DNA from 4 places in the Frankia sp. CcI49 genome. Region 3 is predicted to be linked to each of the others. Evidence: riboswitches for the same ligand, from Rfam matches in the RefSeq annotation. Region 3 holds a riboswitch; each other region holds the start of a gene.
What was found. A riboswitch is a leader RNA that binds a small molecule or an ion and turns the genes downstream of it on or off. The one in region 3 is predicted to bind cyclic di-AMP.

Region 1 (6,090 bases), on a different contig from region 3:
TCGTCCTCGTCGCCGATCTCGGCCAGCAGCGCGCGCAGCTCGTCCTGACGGGCACGCAGGTCTGCCAGGGCACCGGCATCCGTTGTCGCCCGCGCCTGGGACACCACCCGCACACCCAGTACCCGGGCCGGGCCCGTCCCGCCCACCCGCACCGAGTTCTCGTCGAGGCCGATGGGCAGGCCGCCCACGACCGCCTCGACCCGGGTCACGCCCTCCGGCAGCGCGGAAAGATCGAGTGGGCCTCGACGGGTCACCCTGGCGGCGGTGGGGTAGACGACAACAGCTGTGATCGGCGCGTCCAGCGCCACCGCGGCGGTTCCAGCAACCGCGGCGGCCTCGGTGACCGCGTCAGCCTCGTTCGGGGTGTCCGATGTGTCGTCCGCCACGGCAGCCATGCGGTCACCCTACGGGCAAAACGATCCTTGATCGCCGGTGGCCCGCAGACCCTGGCCAGCCCTGGTCGGCCCTGGCCAGCCCTGGTCGGCCCTGGACGGGTCAGGACGGGCTCGGTCGGGCCCACCCGTCGGGGCAGCCCCGTCGCCGCGCCGTGCCCCCGGTCGGGTTCGCCGGCACGGCCCCGCCGGCCGTGCCGGCTCCGCCGGGACGTCGTCGACCGCCGGGTCGGTCGACCGGCGCGCAGCGTCACCTGTCTCGATCATCGAGCCGCGAGTCGCGATTACCCTGCGACACGACGAGGGTGGCCGTACGGCCACCGGAGGCCCTCGGCCTGATCCATCCGCCGGCGGCGACCATGGGGCAGGTCGACATCACGGCCACGCGGCGCCCGTCCGGTTCCCTCCCGCCGATCTCCCGCCCGGCGGCACAATCCCCCCAACTCGACCATCTCATCGCGCGCCCAAGAACCCAACCGCCGTGGCCGGTACCGATGATCAGATCCGACACCGACCATCGCAGCACGGACAATCCGCCGGGACGGGTCTTCCGTCCGTGCCGGTGCGAAGTCGCGCGCCGAACCGCCGCGCCGAACTGCCGCAACGGGCAGGTGGACCGACCGACGAAAGCCTTACCTCCCAGCGGCGGGCCGATCTCTTTCCCCGCCGGGAAGAGCAGCGTCGAGCAGGTCACCCGACAGCCGCGGGCCGCCGTGGCGCGGGGCGGCAGCTGCCGCGCACAGCAATGCCGAGAGATCCGGGCAAACCGCCCCGGCTGTTTACCGCGCCGCCGTCGGCCAAACTGATCAGCGTTGCCCGACACACGCCGCAAGCATCTGGGCAGACGAAAACATGGCCCGGTGAGCCCGTCGCGGATCGCGCCGGGGATTTCTGACGATCGCCGCAGGTTCGCCGGTGGGATCTGGCGGTTGCCGCTGGTGGTGACAGTGCGGGGGGCGGGCGATCTCCTCGGCCACGGGGCCGCCCGCGAGCCCGGCCGTAGCTGCCGGGCAGGGTCTGAGGATTGCGGTCACGAGAACAGCCGCAATCCTCGACTCCTCGAACCGCGGCTTCGAGCTGCCACCACGCCCGCCACCACCGCCGGAGGGGACCTGAGGATTATGGTCGCGAGAACAGCCGCAGTTTTCGACTCCGCGAACCGCGGCCTCGAGCCGCCGCCGTGACCGCCACTGCCGCCGGACGAGATCTGAGATCTGAGATCTGTGGTCGCCAGGGCGCGGGTGGCAAAAATCCCGAGAAGCGGCGGATCCGGGCGAGCGAATTCGGCTGGGCAGCCCGGGCTCGTCCGCCAACGGCGATCCCAGCCAGGTCCACCCGACTAACCGGCCTTGATCGATGTTGTTGCACGACAGGATCCTATTCTTAGGAAACCGTCCAAAACCGGTTCACATACTTGCTCCACACGGCGCCATCCGGATCCACCGACACATCCACACGGATCGGCTGCACACTGATGATGACGATGACCGGGCATCAGCCACGATCGCGGCTCCCGGCCATCGCCACCCGCACCCCGCCCATGCCACGGGGCCATGACGGTCGTCGCGATCGATCACAGGCCACAAGCCACATCACTTATTGTGACGATCAGTCGGATGGCATCCAGTGGCCAGAACGGCGCAAGCCACTCGCCCGCCGCTTCGCTCCGTCACATCCGAAACCTTCCGTTGTCGACACGGAGATCTCCGATCGCTGGATCACACGGCAACCGATGATGATCCATCCAGTCGGGTGCATCCGTTGGTCGACACCCGTCTGGTGGCCTCGACGCGCGCCGTCGTCCGTTGACTATGTGCCGGATCCTGCCGACCGCACGCCTAAAATCCCATGCGTCGACTAACGTAACCAACCGTGTCGGAACTTCGGCGATGGTCGAGAGCGGGGCGATGGTGCGCCTCCAGGCTGCCTTCCGCCCAGATCACGACGCCCCTCCAGCAGGCCCGCACCGCAGGCCGCGGCCGGAGTCAGCCATGACGCACCCCCAGCCGAGGCGACACGAGCTCTCGCTCCTGCCCGGCCGCGGCGATCTGATGGCCGAGCTCGCCAGCCGCCTGGAGGCTCTGGACGCGCTGCTCAGCCGGCTGGAGGACGCGGAGCGCCAGGCCGCGGACGCCGGCGAGCACATCATTCGCACCAGGCAGTGGCAGGAGGACACGGTCCGGACGCTCCAGGAGGAGCGAGCCCGGATGCGTCAACGCCAGCAGGCTCTGGACGATCTCGCCGAGCACGCGCGCGCGGCCGTCGAGGCCATGCAGAGCAGCTACCGCACTCTTCCGCCCGAGGTGACACAGCTCGCGATCGAGCTGCAGGTGCTCCACAACTCCGGGTTCCTGAGCCGCCGGAGCGGCCGTCCGCGCTGAGCCGGCCGTCCGCGCCRAACAACCGTTCCCCTGGGCAGGCCCGTCCACGCCGAGCCGGCCCGTCCACGCCGAGCCGCCGTCCGCGCCGAGCCGCACCCCTCCGTGGCCGTGCTTCACGGCCCGCTCCGGCGTCTGTTGCGGGCCGCCAGTTCGGAACTTCTCGTCACCTAAAGTGTTTGTCCGTGATCCTCGTGTGGCCGTCCAAAAACGTGACGTGAAGCTCAGCACCCCCTCTGACCTGGGCAGATGCGCTCCCGCAAGGGGCACTTCTTTGCACACTCGGTGTAGTTGGGGGGGACTAGTGTTTACCCACACCATCCGTGTGGACTAGTCTCGCTTGCGACGTCACGACAACACCGGGCCGAACGCCGAATCCTGCCCGCGGCCCCGGTGTCCCCTCCGAGTCGTCACCTCGGGCAGGAGCGGGGGACCCACCTCCACCGACCGGCACCAAGTAGTGGTGCGGGTCTAGGGGTGAAGTCCATCGCACGAAGGTCGCGCGACGGACCGGGCAGCCCAGCCCGAACCCGACAGCTCACCTCGCAGGCGTACGGGAAGGAACGCAACGTTGTCTGCGCAAAGCGTGCAGCTTGATACCGAGAGACGCCGGCAGCAGGAAGGCCGCGGCCGCCACCGGGCACCGTCAGCCCCCACGGCGTCGAGTCGAGCAAGAGCCAGGGCCCGAGCTGTGGCCGCCGTCACCACCGGGACTGTGGCAGTCTCCGGGGTCGCGCTCGCCGGATGTGCTCCGGACACCAACGCGGACGCTGCGTTTGATGAGGCGTCGAACACCGCCCCGATGACCCTCGCGACGCAGATCGGCTCGCGACTGGCCGTCGACGGGGCCATCCAGGTTGCGTCCGTGGCCGGCAGTGGGTCCACCACCGTGCTCGACGCCACCACCGACATCTCCGCGCCGACCCTCTCCTCGAAGGTCGACGTGGGCCTGCGGGTGACCAACCCCGAGGTCACCGTCAACGCGAACGAGCCGGTCAACATCGGTTTCTCGCTCTACGACGAGCAGACCAAGGCCCCGCTGGCCGACCAGCTCATCAAGGTCCAGGTCAAGCTGCCCACCGGGTGGGCGACCTTCCTGCACCTCACCACGGACGACCGGGGCCAGGCCTCCTACACGGCCCGAGTCCTGACGACCACCAACGTCACGGCGATCTTCGATGGTACGGACTCGCTGCAGTCCGCCCACTCCGAGAACGACGCCACCCTGACGGTTCGCCCCCCCGTGCCGGCGCAGGCCTCCCGTCAGGCCGTCCGCTCGACCGTCGAGGTCGAGACGCCCGTCGTCAGCGTGAACGTCGGAGCGAACACGATCGGCGAGAAGGCCGTCTACCTGGCATCGCTCCAGGCCGGCAAGCCGTACATCTACGGCGCGGAAGGCCCGAACTCGTTCGACTGCTCCGGGCTCGTGCAGTACGTCTACAAGCAGCTCGGCAAGAGCGTGCCCCGCACGACGGACCAGCAGTACGCGGCGACCACGCACATCTCCCAGTACAACAAGGCCCCCGGCGACCTGATCTTCTTCGGCACCCCGGGCAACATCTACCACGTCGGTATCTACGCCGGCGACGGCAAGATGTGGGTCGCCCCGCACAGTGGCGATGTCGTCAAGCTGCAGACGATCTACACCACTTCGTACCTGGTCGGCCGCGTCGCCTGAGCACCGTGAGTACCGGCCGGCCCACCTTGCTTTGCCGGCTGGCTCCGGGCTCCCCCCTGTTCACCTGATAAGCCGCACGCACTGACGGGGCAGCACGGATCGCCCTGTCCTCGGAACGAGCCGCCGCGCGATCTCCCCCTCCGGTCGCGCCCGGCTCCCGCCGCCGGGTCGGCGTTGGTCGGGATTGACTCCGGCCCGGCGGTCACCAGATCCGATGTGTGGTCCCCTGCACCGGACCGCAGCCTCACCTTCCGCAGACCTGCGAGCACGCCCCGTAGCCCGCACCGCCAGGAAGTGCCTGACGCCGCGCGACTCGCGCTCGCCGCGTGACCGTCTCGACACTTCCAGCACTTAGGCCGTTGCGACATCATTCTACTTCGGCATAAGCGGTGTAGATGCGGCGCAAACCGTCCAGAATGCGACCATCGGGCATCAACACCTGCCGCATAAACAAAACAGAACCACACGCGCCACCCACCCGGATCCGCAGATCGTAGATCCTTCCGGTGGGATGGACGTCAGATCCCCCCCCATCTGACGTCCATCCGGCCGGAAGGCCTCGGACTCCGCTGGTCGCCGTTCCGATCCCCCCCCCATTGGACCGGCGGCCAGCGGACCCTCCGCCACCCGGCCTCCTTGTGGCCTGTCGACGCCGTTACCCCCCTCCCGGCGACGCCGACAGGCCACGCGGGCCCCGACCGTGACTCCTCACCGGGATCACGGTCGGGGCCCGAACAGGAAATCGGCGCCGACGGCCGGAGGCAGCACCTCCGGCGCCCCTGGAGCCAGCCGAGAGGCAAGACCGGCAGGCCTGCCGATCCAACCTTCACCGGATCCGCAAGACCCGAATTGGCCAGCGGCTCCGCGACATCCTCGGCCGCCGCCGGACATCCGAGCTAAGTGACTAGTTCTTTGCAACTAGAGCAACTCGGCTGGAGTATGACGTGGCGGCCGATGCGGGGCCGATGGAGTCAGATGCGGGGCCGACCCCGCACCCCACACCCGTCCTCGTCGCACCCACCCTCGTCCCACCCGTCTCGTCGAGCCGGACTGTCTGTCACACGGTCCGGTGCAGGTCGCGGGAGAACTTCCACAGGGCGTCCGTGACGCCCTTGTCCCACTCGGTCTCGGCGAACCGGCCATGCGGCGTGACGTTGTCGCAGGTCGGCCCGGGCTCGGTGTCGAACTGCCCCACCACGCCGACCGCGGCGTAGATGGGCGTCGCCGAGGTGCAGGCCGCGAGCAGCGCCAGCCGGGCCCCCTCGCCCATGCCCCAGAGGTACACCCGGTCCAGGTCGATGTCGGACCGCTTCTCGTCCATATAGCGCACGACGTCGCTCAGGTACTGCACGTCCGCGCCTTTCGGGTCGTCCAGTCGCCAGGTTCCGGCGACGGCCTCCGGGAAAGCGAGCGCGAGATCCTTGCGATTCGCCAGCGAGGACACCTTGCTCCCCTCTTCCAACGTCTTCGCATCCGAATTGTCATCGTGCAGGATGATTACCAACGGCAACGGGTCGCCCGGATCAGAAGGCGCCTGGACGAGCAGTTCCCGGCCGGCCGAGGGATAGCTGTCCGGGATGGTCGCCTTTTCGACCTTTGGATGGCCCCGTCCCGCGGCCAGCCACCAGACGACCACCAGCAC
Region 2 (6,090 bases), on a different contig from region 3:
GCGGCGGCGGCATGCTGCTCGGCCAGAAGATCTCCGACCGGGTCGCCGCCATGCGCACCCTGCCGCCCGGCATCGACCAGCGCTCCGCCTGCCGGCACCCGGACTGGACCGGCCCCGACGACCTCGCCATCAAGATCCTCGAACTGCGCGAGATCACCGACTGGGAGAAGCCGATCTACGTCAAGATCGGCGCGAGCCGCCCCTACTACGACGTGAAGCTCGCGGTCGCCGCCGGCGCGGACGTCGTCGTCCTCGACGGCATGCAGGGCGGCACCGCCGCTACCCAGGACGTCTTCATCGAGCACGTCGGCATCCCCACGCTGGCCGCGCTGCCGCAGGCGGTGCAGGCGTTGGACGAGCTCGGCCTGCACCGCAAGGTCCAGCTGATCGTCTCCGGTGGCATCCGTACCGGGGCGGACGTCGCGAAGGCGATGGCGCTCGGCGCCGACGCCGTCGCCATCGGCACGGCGGCGCTGATCGCGCTCGGTGACAACCATCCGCGGTACGCGGCCGAGTACGAGCGGCTCGGCTCGGCGGCCGGCTACTACGACGACTTCCAGGACGGCCGCGACCCGGCCGGCATCACCACCCAGGATCCGGAGCTCGCGGCCCGGCTCGACCCGCTCGAGGGCGGCCGGCGGCTCGCGAACTACCTGCGGGTGCTGACCATGGAGGCGCAGACGCTGGCCCGGGCCTGCGGCAAGGCGCACCTGCGCAATCTGGAGCCCGAGGACCTCGTCGCGCTGACGGTCGAAGCCGCGGCGATGGCCCGGGTGCCGCTCGCCGGGACCACCTGGATCCCGGGCGCCGACCGGTGAACGGGGAGACGCGCTGAGCGGCGAGCCGCCCGGGCAGCCGAGCAGCCAGCCACCCGGGCAGCCGAGCAGGCGGCCGGACGGTCAGCGGAGCAGGCGACCGGACGGATCGGGCAAAGAGGGCGCCATCGCTAGTGTTTCGGGTGTGGGGGAGGAGAACGCGTCCCGGCAGGGGCGGCTGGAGCGTGCCATCGCGGGCAACGTCCGGCGCCTGCGCCATGACCGTGGGCTGACCCTGGCCGAGCTCGCGACGCGCAGCGGTGTGTCCAGCGCGATGATCTCGAAGGTGGAGAACGCGTCGATCTCCTGCAGCCTGACCACGCTCGACCGGCTCGCCGAGACGCTCGACGTGCCGGTGACGTCGCTGTTCCGCGGCGCGGACGCCGCCCGGGAGGCGGTCTTCACCCGCGCCGGCACCGGGCCGCGGATCACCCAGCGCGGGACCCGGGTGGGCCACGAGTACACCCTGCTCGGCGCGCTGCGCGGCCCGCACAAGCGGATGGAGGCCCACATCGTCACGCTGACCGAGCGCAGCGAGGAGTTCCCGCTCTTCCAGCACCCGGGTACCGAACTGCTCTACATGCTCGAAGGGGAGATGATCTACGGCCACGGCGATGCCAGCTACGTCATGCGCCCCGGCGACGCGCTGCAGCTTGACGGCGAGGGTGCGCACGGGCCGAGGGAGCTGGTCCAGCTGCCGATCCGGTTCCTGTCGGTCGTGGCCTACGGCGAGGTCGGCGCCGGCCAGCCCTGACCCCACCGGGTGCGGTGCCGGCGAAAACGGATCAAGTCATGATGTGTCGAAATTCGGGCCGGAAAAATTCTTCGTCGCCACGGCGGGAAATTCGGTCGCGGGCCCGATCGTGCCACGCACCTTGCGCAGTGGTTGGGTTGACGGGTGGTGACGAATCGCTGACGCCGGTCGCATGGCGCCGGGAGAAAAAGGGCGAATTCTCGGCCGGCTAGACGTAACGCGGAAGAAATTCAAGACCGAGGTGTCGGATGTGACGCTCCTCACAAAGCCTTTGAATTGGTTTGTGGCTCGTGTGTAACGTCACTGCCGTGCTTCCGACTGGGGAGCGCACATCGGGTGGCCCGCCGAATCCTGCCCCACCCGGTGATTAACAAAACCGCAGGCAGGAGCGGGGGACCCAGGTTTCCCGGACGTCGAATTGCGGACGTCCTTGGGGTGAAGCCGCCGAGAGCGCGATCTGAAAGCGCCGGCCGGCCGGGCCATTCCCGGGCCCGAACCCGACAGCTAACTTCGCAGGCGTGGGGGAAGGACACCATTTTGTCCACTATTACCTCGGCTGCCCGCAGGAACCGTCGTTCCATCCGTCGGGGCCGTGCTCTGCTCGTCGCGCCGGTGCTCGCCGCGACCATCGGTGGCGGTATCGCGATGTCCCAGCCGGCGAGCGCCGCTGCCCGGCCGGACGCACAGCGCTTCCTGAGCGCGGTTGTCCCCTGTGAGTCCGGCGGTAACCCCCGCGCGGTGAACTCCATCGGCGCGGGTGGCCTGTTCCAGTTCCTTCCCGGCACCTGGCACGGCGTCGGCGGCAAGGGCCTGCCGCAGAACGCCAGCGTCGCCGAGCAGTGGAAGCGCGCCCACATCCTGTACGCGCAGCAGGGCACCAGCCCCTGGTACTCCTCGAAGAGCTGTTGGGGCGGCAGGATCTGACCCGCAGCAGACAACACCGGTGCGCCCGTGACGTTCTCATGACGTTGCGGGCGCATCGGTGTTTGTGTGGCGTGTGAGTGGTTGTTGATTGTTGTTCGTTGTCTTCGTTTGGTATCCCCTGGGTCTGCTATCAGGCATCTGACAGCAGGCTGACAGCTGCCTGATAGCTTCGCTGTCCTTCCGGCCCGATAGAGCACGTATGTCGTGTGTGCCTGCCGCGCGGGAGGCATCCGGTGGTTGCGCCGGTGCTGGCATGCGTGGGGGTGGACGAGACGTGGCTGTTCGCGATCTGTTTCGACTGAGCGAGTATGCGCCGGGCGAGGGCCGGGGCGGACCGTCCGCGGTACGGGACGTCGCGGGCAAGCCGGCGCCCTCGGCGTTGGGAAGACGACCGCGCCAGCTCCCGTCGAAGCGCCACGGGCTTTTCCTGGCGGTCATCGCGTTCACCGTGTCGTCCTGCTCGGGTGACGTCGCCGCGAGGCCCGAGACCGCGGTCACTTCGGGAGCGGCCTCGCCGGGGCCTGCCACGTCAGCACCGCGCGTGCTGGGTCTGTGGCCCGAGGACTTCGTGCTGACCGAGGACCTGGCGACAACCTATTTCTCCGGCGTTCCCGCCGAGACCGATACCGCCGCTGTCCAGCCCGGGAAACGGTACCCCCCTGAGTTCGCGGACTGCCTCGGCCTGTCGGCGACGGACCTCAACTACGAGCCCGAGGCGACCGCTGTCGGCGCGATCTTCGTGAGTGATGACGGGGACTCGTTCATCTCGTCCTACGCCGAGATAGTGACCGAGAAGCAGGCCGCTGCCGTCCGTGCGATGTGGGCCAATCCCCGGTTCGCGGACTGCTCGGGCAGGGAGACCCAGGCCCGAATCGACGAGTCCGGCGCCGACCCCGACGGGCTCGAATATCAGCTGGCCGGGGTCCAGCGTCCCCCGGCGCCGACTGGAGCCGCTGGGTATCTGCGCGTGACGTTGCAGGTGCGAGAGCAGGAATTCACCTACGACATGGCGGTGGACAACCTCGTCTTCATCGTCGATCACGTCGCGGTGACCGTCACGTACACGAACTACGAGCCCGCCCCGCCGATGGATCGGCTGCAGCTGATCGCTGACCAGATCTCCGGCAAGCTGGCCCAGCAGCAGCTGCGCCCCATCGCCGGCCGGCCCACGTCGGCCGGTACCGGGCTCCAGGCCGCGGGGAAGGCTGACCCCTCGACCGTGCTTCCGGCGGTGGCCTGAGGCGCGGTGGCCTGAGTAGACAACACCAGTGCGCCCATAGCGTTCATGCGGCGTTGTGGGTGCATTGATGTCCATATGGCGTGTACGTGGGGGTGGGTGAGACATGGCTGTTCGCGATCTGTTTCGACTGGGTGGGCGGGCACCGGGCGAGGCCCGGTGCGGTCCGGCCGCGGGTCAGGATGCCGTGCTGACACAGGACACCGCGGGCCAGCGGCCGCCCTCGGTCCTCGGAAACCGACCGCGACAGCTCCCGCTGCAGCGCCACGGCCTCCTCCTGGCGGTCATCGCGTTCACCGTTTCGTCGTGCTCTGGTGACGGCGACATGGTCAGGAGATTCGAAACCACGGTCATCTCGGGAACGGCCACGCCGAGCGCCGGTACGCCGTCGGGGACGGCAACGCCGGAGCCGAGCGCGCTGGGTCTGTGGCCCGAGGACTTCGTGCTGACCGAGGGCCCGGCGACGGCCGGCTTCACCGGTGTGCCCGTCGATGCCGCCGCCGCTGTCCAGCCCGAGGAACGTTACTCCCCTGAGTTCGCGGACTGCGTCGGCTTTTCCATGGCGGAGCTCGACTACGAGATCGAGGCAGTCGCTGCCGGCGCGAGTTTCGTGAGTGACGATGGCGAGAGCGCGATCATCCTTTCCTCCGCCGAGATAGTGAGCGAGAAGCAGGCTGTTTTCGAGACCGTGATGTGGTCCAATCCCTGGTTCGCGGACTGCTGGGGCAGGGAGACCCAGGCCAGAATCGACGAGCGCAGCACCGACGGCGACGAGCTTGAATATCAGCTGACCGGCGCCCAGACTCCCCCGGCGCCGACCGGAGCCGCCAGGTATGCGCGCGCGACGGTGCAGGTACGAGGCCAGGGAGTCACCTACGACATCGCGATGGACACCCTCTTCTTCCTCGTCGATCACGTCGAGGTGACCGTCACGTACACGAACCACGAGCCGGCCCCTCCGACGGAACGACTGCAGCTGATCGCTGACCAGATCGCCGGGAAGCTTGCCCGGCAGCAGCCGCGCAGCATCGCCGGCCGGCCCATGTGGGGCGGTTCCGGTCTCCATACCGCGGGGAAGCCTGGCTACTCGAGCGTGGTGCCGGCGGCGGCCCGAGCTGTCGGACGTCCCTGAGCCGACCGCCGGCCCTCACCTGGTCGATCCGTCCCGTTCATGCCAGTCGGCGAGACTCTGCTGGCTGATCGATCTGGTCAGGCCGAGCCGGCGGCGCCGGGTCGGGAGACGCGCGGAGGTCACGTGGTCGCCCAGGCTGTCGTCATCACCGGCGCCGCTTCCGGCATCGGCCGGGCCTGCGTCGAGCTGTTCGCCGCCCGCGGGTTCGGTGTGGTGGCGGTCGACGCGGACGAGGCCGGTCTGGCCGGGCTGGCAGACCTTGCCGCGGACGCCGGTTCCGCGGAACCGCCTGCTCCCTCCGCCCCGCCCGCGTCCCCCGCCTCACAGCCCGCTGCCCGCCTCGACGGAGCCGTTCGTCCGGAGCCGGAGGTGGTCACGCTGGTCGCGGACGTCTCGACGCAGGAGTGCGGCGCACGGATGACCGAGCTCGCGCTCGCCAGCTTCGGGCGCCTGGACGTGGCCGTCCTCAACGCCGGCATCGGCGGGACCGTGCCCTGGGAGGCCGACGGAGCGATCGAGCGGCTGGACCGGATCCTCGCCGTGAACGTCCGTGGTGTGGCGATCGGCATCCGTTCGGTCGCGCCGGCGCTGCGGGCCGGCGGCGGGGGCTCGATTGTCGTGACGGCGTCAAGCGGTGGGCTGCAGGCGGATCCCGGCAACTGGGCCTACCACGCGTCGAAGGGCGCGGTGATCAATCTGGTGCGGGCCGCGGCGGTCGACTACGCGGCGCAGAACATCCGGGTGAACGCGGTGGCGCCCGGCCTGACCGAGACGTCGCTGATGGCCCCGTACCTGTCGCAGCCGGCGGTCGTGGAGGCCAGCAGCCAGCGGATCCCGCTGCAGCGTTGGGGCCGTGCGGACGAGCAGGCCGGCGCCGTCTGGTTCCTGGCCTCCGCGGCGGCCTCCTACATCACGGGCACCACGCTCGTCGCCGACGGCGGGCTGACCTCGCATCACGGCGCCGTCCCGCTGCCGCGGGTGCAGCGGGACTAGCGCTCGGAGGCCGGCCACGCCGAAAGCCCGGTTACGCCGAAAGCCCGGTTACGCCGAAAGCCCGGCTACGCCGAGAGGCGCAGTGGCAGCCGGCTCATCGCGCGTACCCAGGCGCTGGGCCGGTAGCTGGGCTCGTCCAGCAGGGTGATCTTCTCGGTGCGGGCGAGCAGGGCACGCAGCGCGATCGCGCCCTCGGCGCGGGCGAGCGGCGCACCGAGGCAGTAGTGGATGCCCA
Region 3 (6,090 bases):
CCTCGTCCCCGTATCCGTCCTTGTCGCGACGGTCGGAGGCACAATCGCCATCAGCCAACCGGCGAATGCCGCAACGACCTGGGAAGGTCTGCGGCAATGCGAGTCCGGCGGCAACTACACGACGAACACCGGTAACGGCTACTATGGCGCTTACCAGTTCTCCGCCGGGACCTGGCAGAGCCTGGGGTACTCTGGCCTTCCACACACCGCTCCACCCGCCCTGCAGGACGAGGCGGCGCTGAAGCTCGCGCTCCGCTCCGGATTCGGCCAGTGGCCGGTGTGCGGGAGCGGAATGGGCGGCGACCAGCTCTCACCCGGCGCGTCGTCGTCGGGGTCAGGCAGCCAGGCCTCCCGTACGGCCGAGCGAACCAGTCTGGTCGCGCAGCCCGTCGCCACCACGGGTGTGCCCCCTCTGACGCGCAACTACTTCGCGTCGGTACACAACCAGGTCACTGACGAAATCAAGACCTGGCAGGAAAAGATGAACTCCCTCGGCTACTCCCTCGCCGTCGACGGCTGCTACGGGCCGAAGTCCGCAGCCGCGGCCAGGGACTTCCAGACGGCGCGCGGCCTCATCGTCGATGGCGTCCTCGGCCCGCAGACCTGGGCGGCCACCTTCGGCTGACGCCTGCCCGCCCCGGCGGAGCACTCGGTCGCCTGCCTGCCCGCCCGCTCATTCGCGGGCCCCAGCGCGCGGCACCGAAAGCCAGCACCCCGTGAGGGCAACCTGCCTTCCACAGCCGAACCCTCCCGGCTGCACGGGGAAAGCCCCCGCCCGGACCGGATCGACGAGCCTTCCCATCTCATGGTGCACGACCGGAGATACCGCAGGTCGGAGCCGACGATGGAAAAGGCTCAACGCTGACAAGGACCCCGCCGCGAACCGGGAGTCGGTCGAGGGCGTGCATGCCGTCCTCGCCTGACAACGGTCGGCCCACCGACTGCGTTCCCGCTCCGGCGAGAGCGGGCCTTCACGGCCGTCCGACCGGATCCTCGTCCCTCCCTCCTCCCAGCCCCGAAAGCGCGGACGCGCGCCGGGGAGGCTCACCGCACCCGCCCGCTCCGTCCCGGTCGGGCGCGGTGATGCCAGGAGCCCCAGGAACCACCCGACCGTGGCTGCACCGTCCCAGCGCGGTTGTCCACACCTGATCCACATCTGAGTTGTCCACATCCGAGTTGTCGAGCACCTCGCCCGACGGGACGTTCCTCCCGGTCCGTCAAGCCCGGAAGGCGTCTCATCCAGTCGCCGTGACGTGCGACGGCCCGCCCGCCCGGCGCTGACCCAGCCGTGGCGCGCGGGACGCAACGCGGAGCGCCCCAACGGTCCGCGTGTCGCAGGACCCGGACAGCCCCACCGCCGGAGCGGTACCGGCCTCGGGGCAGGTGTCCGGGCGTCGCGGCCTTCCCGCCGATCATCTCGATCACCCGCGGGATGCGTTCGGCGCGCATTCCCTCCACGGCCGCGCCGAACGACCTCCCTCGACGACGCCACCTCACCGCACCGGTCATGGCCAGATCGGTACCCGCCCCACACCGGCGATCCCGGTAGGCGGGCGTGGCGTCGGCGCTCTCCAGCTGCCGGTGGCCGGCGCCGTCGCCGGCCCCCCACCGCCCGCCGCCGACCCTCCCTGGCGCCGCCCCGTGTCCCCGGGCGCCCAGGCCTGGGCCGCCGAGCGGGCATCGCCGGTCATGGACCTTCCTCGGGTCATGGACCGTCCCGGCCTGAAGCCGGCAGGGGCGCCAGCCGCATGACGGACCCCCGGTGCGTCCGAGATGTCGAGGGGACGGTAATGTGGCGCGGTTCGGGTGTGATGACCATCTCCTCCACCCATCCGTCAATTGGCCCGTTCGGGTGACTCCGATATGGTCCTTTCCGATCCCGCCCTGGCCAGCGGGATTTGCGTCATGTAGGTAGATCTCGCTACAGTTCCGCCCACTCGCCTCCCCCCGGGGCGAGGTCGTGTGGACGGACGCCGAATCCTGCCCCCGTCCACTCGGCCGGTACTGGAGCGGACGACACAGGGCAGGAGTGGGGGACCCACCATCCGGGCGCATTCGTTGCGTCCTAGGGGTTAAGCCGGCGTACCGATACAGCCGGGACACACCGGTCCGCGAGGACGGGCCGGGTCCTGGTACGCCGACCGGGCAGCTTCCAGCCCGAACCCGACAGCTCACCCCGCAGGCGACGGGAAGGACACCTGATGCGGTCGCATGATCGTGATCCCGTCCGTTCGACCGGTCGTGGTGGCAGGCACCGAGCGGCGCAGCCGCCGTCCACCGCCACCCGTGTCCTGCGGACCACCGGGGCCGTCACGGCCCTGGTCGGAACGGGGCTCGCCGTCACCGCGGCCCCTGCCGGCGCCGCGACGGCGGATGATTTCGCCCGGCTACGCCAGTGCGAGTCCGGCGGCAACTACGCCATCAACACGGGCAACGGCTTCTACGGCGCCTACCAGTTCGACCAGCGCACCTGGACAGGCCTCGGCTACCCCGGTCGACCCGACCAGGCTCCGCCGGCGATGCAGGACGATGCCGCCTACAAGCTGTATGACTCGCGTGGCTGGTCACCGTGGCCGGCCTGCAGCAACAAGCTCGGCCTGACGCGCAACGGCCCGGCCCCGGAATCCTCGGGCACCATCGGCGATGCCGTCGAGCAGGCACTCACCCCGGCCGAGCCCCCCATGACCCTCGAACGCGCACGCAGCCAGGTCGGCACCAACTTCGGCGGTGAAGCGCTGAACGTCGGCATGGGCGACGAGGTACGCGCCGACGCGTTCGTGTGGCAGGCCGAGATGCGCGAGCGCAAGTTCGTGCTGACGGTCGACGGCAAGTTCGGCCAGGAGTCCCAGGGCGTCGCCGCGCTCTACTCATACCTGACGCGGATCAGCGACGGGCAGCCCGGCGTGGTCGGGCAGAACCTGTGGAGCGCCACCGTCACCAGCTGACCTGGCTCCGGGTGCCTCATGCCAGTTTGGCAGGTCGTCGTATGCCTGGTTGGCATGTGGGCCGCGGCGGGACCAGCAGTCAGCCGGTGGGCCCGCCCGGCGCCGGGCGTGACGCCGGTCGGGCAGGATGTGCCCATGACGACACCGCCCGCGAACCAGAACCTGCTGTCGGGTCCGCCGCCGACGCTGCTTCCATCCGACGCCGCTGTGGTGGAGGCGATGACCTCGGGTGCGGGCGCGGAGTCCGTCGCGGCCCGTTTCCCCGCTGCCTGCCTCGGCTGGGCGATCCTCGCGGAGGAGGCGCTCGGCGCGGGTCAGCCGGTGGCGGCCTACGCCTACGCGCGTACCGGCTATCACCGGGGCCTCGATCAGCTCCGGCGGTCCGGATGGAAGGGCCACGGGCCCATTCCGTGGTCTCATGAGCCGAACCGCGGCTTCCTGCGCGCGCTGGCCGCACTGTCGCGGGCTGCGGCGGAGATCGGCGAGGACGCGGAGGCGACCAGGTGCCGCGAGTTTCTCGCCGACAGCGATCCGGTCGCACTCCGTGAACTCGACCTCGCATAGTAGTCATGAGATGGCATAACGCAGCGAGCTTTTCCCTGTCGAGGCCGATCGGGTCCCGACAGGGCGATATCCCTAGTAACCTCGCCCGGTGCCTGCTCTAGTCCTCATCGGCGCCCAGTGGGGCGACGAAGGAAAAGGAAAGGCGACCGACCTCCTGGGCGGCGCCGTCGACTACGTCGTTCGGTACCAGGGAGGTAACAACGCCGGCCACACGGTGGTGATCGGTGCGGAGAGCTACGCTCTGCACCTGATCCCCTCCGGAGTTCTGCGAGCCGACTGCGTCCCGGTCATCGGGAACGGTGTCGTCATCGACCCGGGCGTGCTGCTGTCCGAGATGGACGGGCTGCAGGCTCGGGGGGTCGACGTCTCCCGGCTGCTGATCAGCGCGGACGCACATCTGATCATGCCGCACCACCGGGCGCTCGACCGCGTCACCGAGCGATACCTCGGCAAGGCGCGGATCGGTACGACCGGCCGCGGCATCGGCCCCGCCTACGGGGACAAGGTCGCCCGCACCGGCATCCGTGTCCAGGACCTGCTCGACCCGGGCATCTTCCGGCAGAAGCTGGAGCTGGCGCTGCGGGAGAAGAACCAGGTCCTGACGAAGGTCTACAACCGGCGCCGGATCGATGTCGACGAGGTGGTCGAGGAGTACGCGGCCTACGCGCGGCGGCTGACGCCGCACATCGCCGACACCGGTCTCCTGCTGGACACGGCGCTGCGCGACGGCAAGGTCGTGCTTCTCGAGGGATCGCAGGGCACGCTGCTCGACGTCGACCACGGCACGTATCCGTTTGTGACCTCCTCCAACCCGACGGCCGGCTACGCGGCGACCGGGGCGGGGATCGGTCCGACCAGGATCAGCCGGGTCGTCGGGATCATCAAGGCGTACACCACCCGGGTGGGTTCGGGGCCCTTCCCCACCGAGCTCGACGACAAGGTCGGTGAGGAGCTCCGCCGGATCGGTGGCGAGTTCGGCGTGACGACCGGCCGGGCGCGGCGCACCGGCTGGTTCGACGCGGTGATCGCCCGCTACGCCGTACGGGTCAACGGGCTCACCGATCTGTTCCTGACAAAGCTCGACGTGCTTTCGGGCTTCGACACCGTGCCGGTCTGCGTCGGCTACGAGATCAACGGCAGGCGGACCGACGAGATGCCGATGACGCAGACGGACTTCCACCACGCGAAGCCGATCTACGAAGAGCTCCCCGGCTGGCATGAGGACATCTCCGGTGTGACGGACTTCGCCGACCTCCCGGACGCCGCCCGGGCGTACGTGGCGACGATCGAGGAGATGTCCGGAGCCCCGGTGTCGGCTGTGGGTGTCGGTCCCGGCCGGGCACAGACCCTGGTGATCAACGAACTGCTCTGATCACGCTGTCGCGCCACACTGGCGCACGACGCCCCGATTCGGCGCGGTGATCCCCCACGCGCCGACAACGGCCTCGGGTTGCGCTACACAGAGTTACGGCCCAGGCTGACGTCGTCACAGTTGGCGACGACCGGGGGTGATGACGATGGCGGGGCTACCGCCGCACCCCTCCTGGGACGACGACCGCGCCGACGCGCGCGACAGCGGGCCGACCCAGCCGGTGCCGACGCCCGCGTCGACATCGGCGTCGGCGTCGGCGTCGGCGTCGGCGTCGGCGTCGGCGTCGGCGTCGACCGAGCTCGACACGACGAGGGCGACCGCGCCGCGTCAGCCCAGCCCGGCCCGCTGGTCGCCGACGGTCCGGCCGGATCATCCGCTTGGACGCGGAATCGACCCGGCGACCTGGCCGGTCGGCTTCTCCCCGACCGGGGAGGCGCTCCCGGAGACCCTGACCGATGTCCTGCTGCGCGGAAGCCACGCGATCCGCAGCTCGAAACGCGCCGAGGCGCTGCGTCTGGAACGGGCGGCGGCGATCGCCGAACACGTCCAGGCGCAGATCACGGAGTTCCTCTCCTTCTGCGCGGCGGAGAATCTGACGCCCCCGGTGACGGTGCGCGCGAACGGGCGGCGGGCGGACCGCGGCTGGGACGCCGGCGTCAGCGGCGCCGGCTCGGGCCGGCCGGGATCGATCCGGACCCCCGGGGCCGGGGCCGGCTTCGACGAGGGCCACGGCGATCGCCGCGTTCGCGGCGGGCGTCGCGGTCGTCACGATGAGGACGATCACGGTGAGGACGCCGTGGAGGCCGAGGATGGTCCGTCCGCGGACCGGCGGGGCGTGCGGGGCGCGGGTGGCCCGCACGATCACCGGCGGCCGCTGCTGCGTCGCGAGCGGCTGCACGCCTGGCCGCTGCTCTACTGGCGGTGTGAGAGCTTCCCTGCCCCCGGCCGGTCGCTACACCTGTTCGTCGAGCCCGGCGGACGCACCTTCGAGGGCCGGGACGACCCGGCACCGCTGACCGTGCTCGGCCGCGAGCCCCACGTGTGGCCCGTCGACGCTCCGGCCATCGTCCAGACCATGGCCGAGGTCGATGCCCGGCGCTGCGCGCTGCACCTCGTGCACGGCATGGCCCACCTGCTCTGGCAGGCCGGGGTCGGCCTCTGAGACCACGGTAAAAAGGCTCAACGATCAAGGCGCGCGCTAACCTGGAC
Region 4 (4,510 bases), on a different contig from region 3:
GACTGGTCGGCTCCGACGAGCCGCCGCTGAGCCGGCCATGTTCTACGTCCTGTAGAAAAGACGTCATGGGCGTGGTCTACGACATCGTTGTTGTGTTTCACCTGGTCGGGATGGCCATGATTGTCGGAGGGTGGCTCGCGCAGATCCGCTCGCCGCATCCGGTCATCACGCCCGGCATCCTGCACGGCGCCCTCGTCCAGATCGTCACAGGCATGATCCTGGTGGGGCTGGCGTCCAGCGGGGCCGTGGACCGGGACGTGGACAACGCCAAGATCGCGGTCAAGCTCGTCGTCGCGGCGGCCGTCGCCGGCATCGCCGTCGTGGGCAACGCCCGCGGCCGCGAGGCGCCGGCGGCCCTGGCTCACGCCGCAGGTGGGCTCGGGGTGGCCAATGTGGCGATCGCGGTGCTGTGGTGACGATGGCAGCCGGGCGGGCCTTCACGGCCCACGGGTGATCGCGGGCTGCGGGCTGCGGGCTGGGGACTGCGGGCTGGGGACTGCGGGCTGGGGGGGGCACCGGGCGTCGGCGGGATGGCCGACGCCCGGTGCCTCGTGCGTGCAGCCGGTGCGGGGGCGCCGAGTCAGTGCCCTTCCGGTGCCTCGACCAACTCGGTGAGCACACCGCCGACACCCTTCGGGTGCATGAAGGCGATGCGGCTGCCGGCCGTGCCGTGCACGGGCGTCTTGTTGACCAGGTCGAAGCCGGCGACGGTGAGCGCCGCCAGCGCGGAGTCGATGTCACCCACGCCGTAGGCGATGTGGTGGATGCCCGGCCCCTTCTTGGCCAGGAACTTGCCGACCGGGGTGTCCTCGCGGATCGGCTCCAGCAGCTGGACGTAGGAACCGCCGGTGTCGCCCTTGTGGACCAGCAGCATGGCCTCGCGCACGCCCTGCGCCTCGTTGGTCTCCTGATGCGCGACCGTCAGGCCGAATGCAGCCTCGTAGCGAGGAATGGCCTCCTCCAGCGAGGCCACGGCGATCCCGACATGGTCGATCCTGGTCAGCACAACATCGCTCCTGGTCGTAGGACGGTCGGCCCGTGGCGGCGTCCGGCCCGGGCCCAGCCTCCKAGAGTGCCCGGATACGGCGTTGCGGTCCACTGAATCCAGTACGCCGTGTCCCGGTCACCACCGACCTGTGGCGCGCGTCACCCCGGGCCTCGTCGAAGTTTCATGACGAGTGGTGCGGGAAGGTCCCAGTCACCGCAGTCGGTATGAATTCCCCGCTCGGACCCACAAGAAGATCCGTGTTGTCTGTAGTGATTAATGGAAGGCGTGTAACGGTGCCTGGAGCTCGGCTGGATCGCATTTCTGCCGAGTCGATGCCAGGGGTGCGGCTTATCGCCGGAAAACGCGGCGTCCCCGCCGTGACGCCTCTGGATGTCCAGGGGCCCGCGGCGGGGACGGTGCGTCGAGTCGATCGACGATTCCGATCAGCTTACGAGGGGCAGCTGATCGATCGGTCGCTCGCTCGGGTATTCGGTTGTGCGGCCGATCAGCCGAACAGGGCCTTGTGGGTGAGCGGGCCGATGACGCCGTCGGGCACCAGGCCGTGCTTCTTCTGGAAGTCGATGACCATGTGGTTGGTCTGCGGTCCGAAGTAGCCGTCGACGACGATCGGGTAGCCGAGCTTACGCAGCTGGTCCTGCACCAGGGAGACATCCCAGCGGGGGCCGGACACGCCCAGCCGCATGTAGCCCGAGTCGACGGCGCGGTTGGCGCTGGTGGACGGCGCGGTGGACACCGTGGTGCTCACCGAGTTGCCCACGGCCGCGGCTGCTGCGGCTCCACGAGCCAGGTACTTCGTGTGCATGCCGTTGGTGTAGGCACTCCACGCGGTGATGCCCTGGCTCTGGCAGACCTGCCGTGCGGCCCAGGCGTTGACGTTCGGGTCGTAGAGGTCGCGGTTTCCGACCCAGCTGGCATGCGCGCGCATGTTGATCTGCCACAGGCCGCGGGAGTCCTCGCCGACGGTCGCGTGGGCGGTGGTGTTGCCGCCGGACTCGGCGAGCGCGACGGCGACCCAGGTGCTCAGCGGAATTCCGCGGCAGGAGTTCAGGCCGGCGTTCTTCGCCGCCTGCGCGATGCTGGTGTCCGAGATTACCGCCGCGCTGGCGGGGCTCGCGGTGAAGAACAGGCCGGCGGATGCCCCGATGACGCTCGCCGCGGCAACAGCAGCGGAGCGACCACGGCCTCGGCGGCGGACGCTGGGGGACTTGCGGTGCTTTCCGGTCGACATCAAGATATCTCGTTTCTACGTTGAAGAGCAGGCGGGTAGGGCGTCTTCGGGCGCCAGTGATCCGTACACGGATCAATGAGTCGCGACGAAATGGGGTCGCGAAAAAAGGCGCACGAATGGACGCGCGTTCTGCTATCGGCGTGAAATTTGTCCGGGCCCGAGCGGGCCCCAGATCTCCGGTGTCAACCCCGGGTTACGGGCGCGGCGTTACCGCGGCGGCGTTCCGGGGGACGGATGCAGTCCCGGCTGCTATTCCAAGCATGCGTACACGCAGATCCTTCCCGTACGCCTGCGAGGTTAGCTGTCGGGTTCGGGCCGGGAAGCCCGGTCGGCGCGCGCTGCGCGGCGACTTCACCCCGAGGACGGCCGCCTGGGTGCGGTGGCCATCCGGAGGAACCTGGTTCCCCCGCTTCTGCCCTGGTGGTCACTAGGAGGGGACGACGGGCCTAGGGCAGAACTCGGCGTACGACCCGTCGCTTGTTTGGTGCCAACACACCGTAACGAACTACTAAGGGTAGTCGCAAGTCCCAGTTTTTGCCCTTTTGTGGCGCTACCTAGTCACGATGCGTACAACAGGTTGGTGTATGCGCACTGTACGCGACGAAGAGGGGGAGGGGGTCCGCCGAGTACCGCCGGTGCCGCCGATGTGGTGTATGCGGCGTTCTGCCGGCTGCTTGAGCTGCGCGTGGTGACCGGGTCGTCCGCGGAGGGTGGTGACCGATCCGCAGTGATCCCTGGCAGGCCTGTCGGCTCGCGATCGCCGAATCGGCTGTGATGTGCGTAGCATCTCCGGCGAGAGTGGAATACCGGACCCCTGCCCCGTCCCCGTGGGGCCCTCGCCGACGTCCTACGGTGACTGGCGGGGCGGTTCCGCGGAACCGCCCCATACGTCGCGGGCAAGCTGGCGGTGTGGGCGCTCTCCCGTCGACCGCGCCGTCAGGAACAGGCTCGCCCGGCCAGCGGACCGGGCGAGCCCGAGCGGATGTGCGATGTGATCAGACCCAGCCGGACATCGGGTAGGCCGTCATCAGGTCGCGCACCTCGCCGGCGATGCGGCTGATGGTGGTCTCGTCGTCGTCGCCCGCTGCCTTGACGGCCTCGTCGATCCAGCCCGCCAGCGTCGGCATCTGCTCCGGCTGCAGTCCGCGGGTGGTGATCGCGGCCGTTCCCAGCCGGACGCCGGACGGGTCGAACGGCTTGCGCGGGTCGAACGGAACGGTGTTGTAGTTGAGCTCGATACCGGCCCGGTCCAGCGCCTTCGCGGCCGGCTTGCCGGCGACGCCACGGCTGGTCAGGTCGATCAGGATCAGGTGGTTGTCGGTGCCGCCGGTGACGAGGTCGAAACCGCGGGCGGACAGCGCCTCGGCGAGCGCCTTCGCGTTCGCGACGACGCGGTGGGCGTACTCGCGGAAGTCCGGGGTGGTGGCTTCGCGCAGCGCGACCGCGATGGCGGCGGTCGTGTGGTTGTGCGGGCCGCCCTGCAGGCCTGGGAACACCGCCTTGTCGAGGGCGGACGCGTGCGCCGCGTCCGACATGATCATCGCGCCGCGGGGCCCGCGCAGGGTCTTGTGCGTGGTGGTGGTGATGACCGGCGCGTGGCCCACGGGCGAGGGGTGGGCGCCACCGGCGATCAGGCCGGCGATGTGGGAGATGTCCGCCACGAGCACGGCGTCGATCTCGCCCGCGATCGCCGCGAAGGCGGGGAAGTCGATGGTGCGGGGGATCGCGGTCCCACCACAGAAGATCACTTTTGGTCGGTGCTGGAGCGCGAGGTCGCGCACCTCGTCGAGGTCGACCCGCCCGGTGTCCTGGCGTACTCCGTACCGGACCCCCTGGAACCAGCGGCCGGTGGCCGACACCGTCCAGCCGTGGGTCAGGTGGCCACCCGAGGGCAGGCCCATGCCCATCACGGCGTCGCCCGGCTGCAGGAACGCCAGGTAGACGGCCAGGTTGGCAGGCGAGCCGGAGTACGGCTGGACGTTCGCGTGCTCGACGCCGAACACCGCCTTCGCCCGGTCGATCGCCAGGGTCTCGACCGGGTCGATGAACTGCTGGCCCTCGTAGTAGCGCTTGCCGGCGTAGCCCTCGGAGTACTTGTTCGTCAGGACGGAGCCGGAGGCCTCGAGGACGGCGGTGGAGACGTAGTTCTCGGAGGCGATCAGGCGGATCTTCTCGAACTGGCGCTGGGCCTCGGACTCGACCAGGCCGGCGATCTCGGGGTCGCTGGCCGCCAGGTGCGTCATCGCGGGCTCGTGCATGTGGACCTCCAACGG

Region 1: linked by a shared signal. The riboswitch ahead of CcI49_RS30245 (C40 family peptidase) and the one ahead of CcI49_RS21505 (transglycosylase family protein) in region 3 are both predicted to bind cyclic di-AMP.
Region 2: linked by a shared signal. The riboswitch ahead of CcI49_RS36210 (transglycosylase family protein) and the one ahead of CcI49_RS21505 (transglycosylase family protein) in region 3 are both predicted to bind cyclic di-AMP.
Region 4: linked by a shared signal. The riboswitch ahead of CcI49_RS31455 (peptidoglycan-binding protein) and the one ahead of CcI49_RS21505 (transglycosylase family protein) in region 3 are both predicted to bind cyclic di-AMP.

What each region holds. Positions count from the first base shown of each region.
Region 1 covers NZ_MOWP01000034.1:9,033-15,122, forward strand. The annotation lists gene CcI49_RS30235 (DUF4139 domain-containing protein) at 1-395, opposite strand, end outside; gene CcI49_RS30240 (hypothetical protein) at 2,384-2,773, shown strand; cyclic di-AMP (ydaO/yuaA leader) riboswitch at 3,169-3,336, shown strand; gene CcI49_RS30245 (C40 family peptidase) at 3,462-4,448, shown strand; gene CcI49_RS30250 (PHB depolymerase family esterase) at 5,506-6,090, opposite strand, start outside.
Region 2 covers NZ_MOWP01000045.1:1,959-8,048, reverse strand. The annotation lists gene CcI49_RS36220 (FMN-binding glutamate synthase family protein) at 1-818, shown strand, start outside; gene CcI49_RS36215 (XRE family transcriptional regulator) at 961-1,569, shown strand; cyclic di-AMP (ydaO/yuaA leader) riboswitch at 1,902-2,102, shown strand; gene CcI49_RS36210 (transglycosylase family protein) at 2,107-2,493, shown strand; gene CcI49_RS36205 (hypothetical protein) at 2,768-3,733, shown strand; gene CcI49_RS36200 (hypothetical protein) at 3,918-4,862, shown strand; gene CcI49_RS36195 (SDR family oxidoreductase) at 4,986-5,855, shown strand; gene CcI49_RS36190 (cytochrome P450) at 5,921-6,090, opposite strand, start outside.
Region 3 covers NZ_MOWP01000025.1:49,389-55,478, forward strand. The annotation lists gene CcI49_RS21500 (transglycosylase family protein) at 1-625, shown strand, start outside; cyclic di-AMP (ydaO/yuaA leader) riboswitch at 1,962-2,200, shown strand; gene CcI49_RS21505 (transglycosylase family protein) at 2,202-2,945, shown strand; gene CcI49_RS21510 (DUF3151 domain-containing protein) at 3,081-3,509, shown strand; gene CcI49_RS21515 (adenylosuccinate synthase) at 3,598-4,881, shown strand; gene CcI49_RS21520 (hypothetical protein) at 5,027-6,043, shown strand.
Region 4 covers NZ_MOWP01000036.1:28,332-32,841, forward strand. The annotation lists gene CcI49_RS31440 (LppP/LprE family lipoprotein) at 1-30, shown strand, start outside; gene CcI49_RS31445 (hypothetical protein) at 66-416, shown strand; gene mce (methylmalonyl-CoA epimerase) at 581-1,006, opposite strand; gene CcI49_RS31455 (peptidoglycan-binding protein) at 1,494-2,237, opposite strand; cyclic di-AMP (ydaO/yuaA leader) riboswitch at 2,510-2,711, opposite strand; gene glyA (serine hydroxymethyltransferase) at 3,233-4,495, opposite strand.